DNA from 3 places in the Microbacterium sp. BDGP8 genome. Region 2 is predicted to be linked to each of the others. Evidence: predicted binding sites of a transcription regulator. Region 2 holds the regulator's gene; each other region holds the start of a gene.
The links. Region 2 encodes LexA, which represses DNA repair genes until DNA is damaged. Its sites were predicted from a motif close to TCGAACANNTGTTCGA; they were not measured.
Positions count from the first base shown of each region.

Region 1: a site for LexA is predicted at 764-779, ahead of P6897_RS00730 (HNH endonuclease signature motif containing protein). Genes of this name have one in related genera too.
Region 3: a site for LexA is predicted at 1,196-1,211, ahead of P6897_RS02835 (HNH endonuclease signature motif containing protein). Genes of this name have one in related genera too.

Region 1 is NZ_CP120712.1:137,924-140,187, reverse strand. Features, by position in the region: gene P6897_RS00730 (HNH endonuclease signature motif containing protein) at 1-729, opposite strand, end outside; gene P6897_RS00725 (GNAT family N-acetyltransferase) at 838-1,578, opposite strand; gene P6897_RS00720 (Pr6Pr family membrane protein) at 1,760-2,264, shown strand, end outside.
Region 2 is NZ_CP120712.1:1,084,601-1,086,864, forward strand. Features, by position in the region: gene P6897_RS05110 (prolyl oligopeptidase family serine peptidase) at 1-896, opposite strand, end outside; gene lexA (transcriptional repressor LexA) at 998-1,663, opposite strand; gene P6897_RS05120 (LysM peptidoglycan-binding domain-containing protein) at 1,920-2,264, shown strand, end outside.
Region 3 is NZ_CP120712.1:600,495-602,758, reverse strand. Features, by position in the region: gene P6897_RS02845 (DUF6807 family protein) at 1-818, shown strand, start outside; gene P6897_RS02840 (hypothetical protein) at 829-1,098, opposite strand; gene P6897_RS02835 (HNH endonuclease signature motif containing protein) at 1,240-2,264, shown strand, end outside.

The DNA.
Region 1 (2,264 bases), 950 kb from region 2:
GGCGCGCAGCTGATCCATCGTTCGCGTATCGGCCGGCTCGCATGCGCCTGCGGCATCCGCCCCCGCACCCGCGGTCCGGGCGTCCTTGACGGACTGCCCCATCTGCGTGAGCCGGTCGAGCATGCCCACCGCGATCACGGTCGGGACGGTCGCGATGACATCCGACATCCCGTCCGTCCCGTGCGCGACCCGCACGCACCGCCCGGCGGCGGCTTCGCGGTGCCGGTCGGTGAACGTGCGCTCGTGCAGCTTCTCCGCGAGGGCACGCAGGGCCGGTTTCACCCGGGTGGCGATGTCGCGCTCGCACACCGCGATCGCCGCGACCTCGAACTCGCCCCGCACCTCATCGGGCAGCCCGGTTCCCGCTTTGACGACCGCGTCGACGTGGTCGCGGGTGATCCGCCGCTCCTCCCAGGCCGAGAACACGGTCGGGTAATCGTCGACGACCGTCAGCGCATGGTCGATGTCGGCCTGCAGGCGCCTGTCGGTCCGCCGGGCGAGCCCCGCGGCTTCGGCCGCGACCGACCGCAGCTCCATGTCCGACGCCACTCCACGAACCCCGTCACGACGCGCCTCGCGAAGCGCCGACCGCCCGAGCTCGGCCAGAGCCCGCACCGAAGCGACATCCGCGTCATGCACCAGCACCAACGTCTCGCCGTAAGCCGCGATCGCGTGGGCGTGCGGCGAGACCTCGACCCCGCTCGAGCCTCGACCCGTGTTCGCTGACATGTTCCTATTGTGGCAGCGGGGTCAGACATTAACATCGAACACACGTACGATACGCGAAACTCGTCAGAGCGCACCCCTGGGGAGGAATCGCCGACCGGGAACCGCCGGTCAGGGCACGCGCACGCCCGTGAAGTTCGTCCGCTGCCGCAATTCGAACCCCAGCTTCTCGTAACCGGCGATCGCGTTCACGTTCGACGCGGCCGCATGCATCATCGCTCGGCCACCCCGCTGCTGGATGTGGAACGCGACATCCAGCACCAGCCGCGACGCGAGCCCCTGCCGCCGGTACGCCTCGTCGGTCGCGACGGCGCTGATCTCGGTCCATTCGCCCGGCTGCAGCCGCTCCCCGGCCATCGCGATCAGCCGGCCGTCGCGCCGGATGCCGATGTACCGGCCGAGCAGGTAGGTGCGCGGCCGGAAGGGACCGGGCCGGTTGCGTTCGACGAGCGCGAGCATGTCGGCGACATCCGCCTGCCCCAGCTCGACCGCCTCGTCGTCCGGTCGCGGCTGCAGGCGATCCGTCTCGACGAGCTGCACTCCCGCGCCACCGAACGTGCGCACCCACCCGTCAGGCAGCACCGGCCCAGCACCATCACTACCGCCAACGTCCGCACGGTCGGGCGTACTGATGCTGAACTCATTGCCCGAACCCACCACGGTCGTGAGCGAGTCCCACACCGCGGGGTCCTCCCACGTGCGCACGCCCACGAAGTCGGCCACGTCGTCGGGATACCGGCGGACGAGGTCGTCGCCGATGGCGAGGTGCGCGTGCGCCCCGGTCAGCGAATGCCATGCGGCGTTATCGCGGACGTCGGGGCCGCCCAGAACAGGAGGGGTGGTGATGGTCATCGGGTTCGTCCTCTCGCGCGCCGCGTGCTGCCTTCGCCGCGGTCGCCGTCGGACCCAACGCGTCGACGCGCCGATCCATGCCCGCGGATGCCGCATCGCGACGCTATCCGTGACCGGACGCGACATCCCGGACCGCCGCCACATGCGTTCACGTACGGCAGCCGAGCGATAGTGTGCCCACGTGCAGAGCTCGAGGCAGGCGACGGTGTGGTCGCTCCTGCGGCTGGCGATGGCCGTCGTCATCCTCGCCGCCGTCATCACCCAGCTGACCGTGTCACTGACGCGAACCGCCGAGTCCGGCGGCGACGTCGCGACCGTGTTCGCGAACTTCTTCAGCTTCTTCACGATCCTCTCGAACGTCATCGCAGCAGTGGTTCTCGCGACGGCGGGCGTCCGCGCACTGATCGGCCGCGCCGGGCCGGAATCATCGCTCGGGCTCTCCGCCGCGCTCACCTGCGCCACGGCGTACATGGTCATCACCGGAGTCGTCTACAACGCACTCCTGCGCGGGATCACGCTCCCGCAGGGATCCGAGCCGGTGCCGTGGTCGAACGAGGTGCTGCACCTGATCGGCCCGATCTTCCTCGTGCTCGACCTGCTGATCGGCGCCCGGCGCCGCGCCCTTCGCTGGCAGGTCGTATGGGTCGTGGTGGCGTTCCCGCTGCTGTGGGTGGCCTACACGCTCG
Region 2 (2,264 bases):
TGCGTGCGGACGGCCACGACGCGGCCGTCGTCGAGCGGCGCGTACCACCGGGTGCCGAGGACCCACAGGCCACCACCCGTGTCGGCGTCGGCGGGGGAGACCGCGACGGGTGCCGCGCCGGTCGCGGGGTCGACGCGATGGAGGTTCCAGCGCCCCGTCGGCTCGTCGAGCAGCAACAGCTGGCCGTCGGATGTCCATTCCGGCTGCAGCGCGGCCGTGCTGCCGCCGGCCACCTCGCGGACACGATCCGGGGCGTCGAGCTCGATGACACGGATGCGGGTGCGGTCCCAGGGCATGTCCGGGTGATCCCACGCCACCCACGCGAGCTGTGATCCGTCGGGTGACAGTGCCGGCTGAGCCACAAAGTCGCTGCCCCCGGCGAGCTCCGTCACTCCCGCTTCGTCGCCGCTCGCGGCGTTCTCATCGCTGCTCGCGCCGTCGATCCGCACGATGTGTCGTTCGGGAGTGCGCCCCGGGCGCTCGCGCTCGCGCACCGCGAGAAGCGCGCCGTGCTGCCAGCGGAGACCGCCGTAGTGGGTGCCGCTCTCCTCTGGGGTGAGCGCCTCGGGCTCGCCGCCCGGGCGGAGGCGTCGAATGCGCTGGTCCGACTTGTCGACGAAGAACAGCTCGCCGTCGTCGGACGCCGTCCAGGCGCCGCCGCCATACTCGTGCACACGCGATCGCGCGTTCCCGGGCGCGGGGAGGACGACCTCCACAGAATCGTCGCGGCGGCGGCGCATGACGGCGACGCGACCGGCCTCATCGGGAAGGGATTCGCCCCACCAGATCTCATCCCCGACAAAGCGCGCGCCGTCGAGGCGCAACGAGGACGCGCTGGCCCACGAGGCGGTCAGGGGGGAGGGCCAAGAACCGTACGGGAGTTGCTGCTGCGACATACCGTCACGCTACGCGAGCGGATCCGGGTCGTGCCGGACGACGGGAGGGGATGCCGCCGAGTCGCGGCATCCCCTCCCGCAGTTCCGTCGGTGCGGCGAGGTCAGACCGTGCGGAGGACGGCGACGACCTTGCCGAGGATGGTGGCGTCATCGCCGAGGATCGGCTCGAACGCCGAGTTGCGGGGGAGGAGCCAGGTGTGGCCGTCGCGCTGACGGAGCGTCTTGACGGTGGCCTCGCCGTCGAGCATGGCCGCGACGATCTCGCCGTTGTCGGCGGTCGCCTGTGCCCGCACGACGACCCAGTCGCCGTCGCAGATGGCGGCGTCGATCATGGAGTCGCCGACGACCTTGAGCATGAACAGCTCGCCCTTGCCGACGAGCTGACGCGGCAGGGGGAAGATCTCCTCGACCTGCTGGTCGGCGGTGATCGGGACGCCCGCCGCGATGCGGCCCACGAGCGGCACGAGGGCGGCGTCGCCGAGGGCGGGCGCGGCGTCGGCGGGGTTCTCGCCGGCCGTGCCGGGGAGGTCGATGAGGACCTCCATCGCGCGGGTCTTGCCGGGGTCGCGGCGGAGGTATCCGCTCAGCTCGAGCTGGTTCAGCTGGTGGGTGACGCTCGACAGCGACTTGAGGCCGACGGCGTCGCCGATCTCGCGCATGCTCGGCGGGTAGCCGTTGCGGGCGATCGCGTGCTGGATCACCTCGAGGATCGCGAGCTGCTTATCGCTCAGATTCTTGCGTCGTCGCGTCTGCGGCTTCTCGCTCATACCGCCGGTCTCCTGTCGTCGCGCCCCGTCCCCGACCCGATGTCGGAGGTTCATGGTGGGCTCTCGCTGTCGAAAAGGTAGCCCGATCCGACAGCGACATCACGGAACGCTCCGCGTGTCTCTTCGATCGGTCTCCGATTTCGGTGGGTGGTTGACACCACACAATATCGAAGATACGTTCGGAACCGAAGTTCGCACCCGTCTCTCCCGGCCGAGAGGCGGGAGCGAATCTTCCTACCGCTCCCGAGGAGATGTCATGACCACGATCGATGCCCGCTTCGCACCGGCCCCCCGCACCCGTCTGCGCCTGACGCGCCGTGGACGCCGCGTCATCGCAGCGATCGCCGCGCTTCCCGCCGTCGTCGCCGTCACCGCTGCCGTGCTCTCCGGCGGGGGAGCACTCGCGTCCAACGAGGCGGGCGCGCCCGAGGGGTCGTTCACGACGGTGACCGTCATGTCGGGCGAATCGCTCTGGTCGATCGCTGAAGAGGTGGCGCCGGCCGCCGACCCCCGTGACGTCGTCGACGCCATCATCCGGCTGAACGCCCTCGGCTCTGGTCAGCTCGAGGCAGGCCAGACACTCGCCATCCCCGCCGAGTAC
Region 3 (2,264 bases), 480 kb from region 2:
CGCCCCTGGCGGAGCTCGTCGACGGCGCTGGCACCGCGCGGTCGTCGAGCCCGCGCCCGTACCTGCATCCGCTCCGCACCCCCGGCGGCGTGACCGTGACCGACCACCATCCCGCCGACCACGACTGGCACCTCGGTGTCAGCGTCGCCCTGCAGGATGTCGACGGCACGAACTTCTGGGGTGGTCGCACCTACACCCCGGGCGAGGACTACATCTGGCGCGACGATCACGGGCGCATCGAGATCGCCGGCGTCGAGCGGATCGCCGACGGCGCGGTTCTCGATCTGCGCTGGATCGGCCCCGACGGCAGCGTCGTCATGCGCGAGCGCCGCGAGGTGCGGCTGATCCATCGCGACGAGCGCGCCGCTGTCATCGAGCTGTCGTTCGAGCTGTCGCCGGCGACCGACCGCACCGTGATGCTCGGGGGGCCTGGCAGCAACGGGCGCAGTGGAGGCGGCTACGGCGGACTGAGCTGGCGCTTGCCCGCCTGCAGCGACGTCGACGTGCGCACGCCCTCGACCCGTGGCGAGGAGGCGGTGCACGGAACGGTCGCGCCGTGGGTCGCATGGTCGGCGTCCTTCGCCGGGCCGACCGGCGGCGCTGCTGCGGAGGCGACCGTCGCACTCGCTGCGGCAGACGAGTCGTCTGCCGGCGATCCGTGGTTCGTCCGGGTCGCGGACTATCCCGGCATCGGAGCCGCGCTGGCCTGGGACCGCGCGGTCGCGGCATCCCCGGGCGCTCCAGTACGGCGCGCCTATCGGCTCCTCGTCGCCGACGGCCGGCTGACCGACGCGGAGGTCGCGGCGCTCCTCGCCTGACCCGAAGGCGTCAGCACGCGTCGTTCCAGCGGCGCTCGAACTCGTCGGCGGTGATGGGCGTCGTGAGCTCATCGTCGTCGAGTTCCGACGCGGTCGAGGGCTGATCGGAGAGCATCCCCCAATCGTCGACGACGACCGCACCGGCGCCGTATCGCCGGGCACCCGCGGGGTGCTCATCGATCTGCCGCACGACCCACCAGAGCCCATCGGCATCCGCCTCAAGCTGCTGATATTGCGCGAAACCCGCCAGGTCCGCGTCGACGACAAGGTATCGAGGCATGGCTCCATCATCCCGAGTCGCGATGGCGATGCGGCGCGGGGCGTGGGATGGGGGCTGTGGAGAGCCGCGGGGTGATGTCGGAGGTTCGTGACAGTATTCGAACATGCATTCGAATGGCGGGCTCGGCGGCCGGGCGGTGGGATGGGCAGCGACGGCGACGTCGACGCGCTCGCCGTTCTCGTTGCGGATGCTGAGCGGGTTTCGGATGCCGCACGGGCCGTGCAGGTTCGGGAGGTTCGGGTGCTCGCCGCGGCCGGGGTTCTGGCCGAGGGGCAGGCGGCTGGCGCGTCCGAGCGCGTGAAGGCCCGGGAGATGGCGTTACGTGGCATCGCCGCCGAGCTGGCCGGGGTGTTCGTGGCGACCGACCGGACGTTGCAACGCCGGATCGACGAGGCCCGAGACCTGGTCGAGAACTATCCGGTGACGATGGCCGCCTGGGAGGACGGACGCATCGTCCGGGGGCACGTGCGGGTGATCCAGGAGATCGGATGCCTCGTCCCCGCGGCCGAACGGGCTGAGTTCGAGCGGGTCGCGATCGAGCGGTGCGAGGGCGAGACCCCGAACCGCGTGCGGGACGCGCTGCGGATGCTGGCCGAGCGGACGCACCCGCGCTCGTTCACCGAACGACACGCGGAGGCCGCGGCGGGGCGGTGCGTGCGGGTGCAGGCCGGGCCGGACGGGATGTCCGACCTGATCGCGACGCTCCCGACCGTCATCGCCGACGGAATCGTCGACGACCGGCTCACCCGACAGGCGCGCGAGATCATCAACGCGCGCGCGCACGCCGATGCCGCCGGTGCCATGCCGGACGGTGCTCGAACCGACGCGAACGGCGGCATAACCGACGCCGATACGACCCTTTGCGACGGGTCGACGTTCAACGACGATGTGCGAACCATCGACCAGGTCCGCGCCGACATGTTCAGCGACCTCCTCCTCGCCGGCGCGCCCGCCCTCGACCCCACCGCGACCGGTGACGGCGACGGAACCCTCGGCAAGATCCGGGCGCACGTGCAGGTCGCCGTGTCCGCCCTCACCCTCATCGGGCAAGACGACGGGCCTGCCGGTCTGGCGGGGCGCTCGCCCATCGACGCGGCCACCGCGCGAGAGCTCGCGGGCAACGCGACCTCCTGGGACCGGCTGCTGACCCACCCGGTCACCGGCAC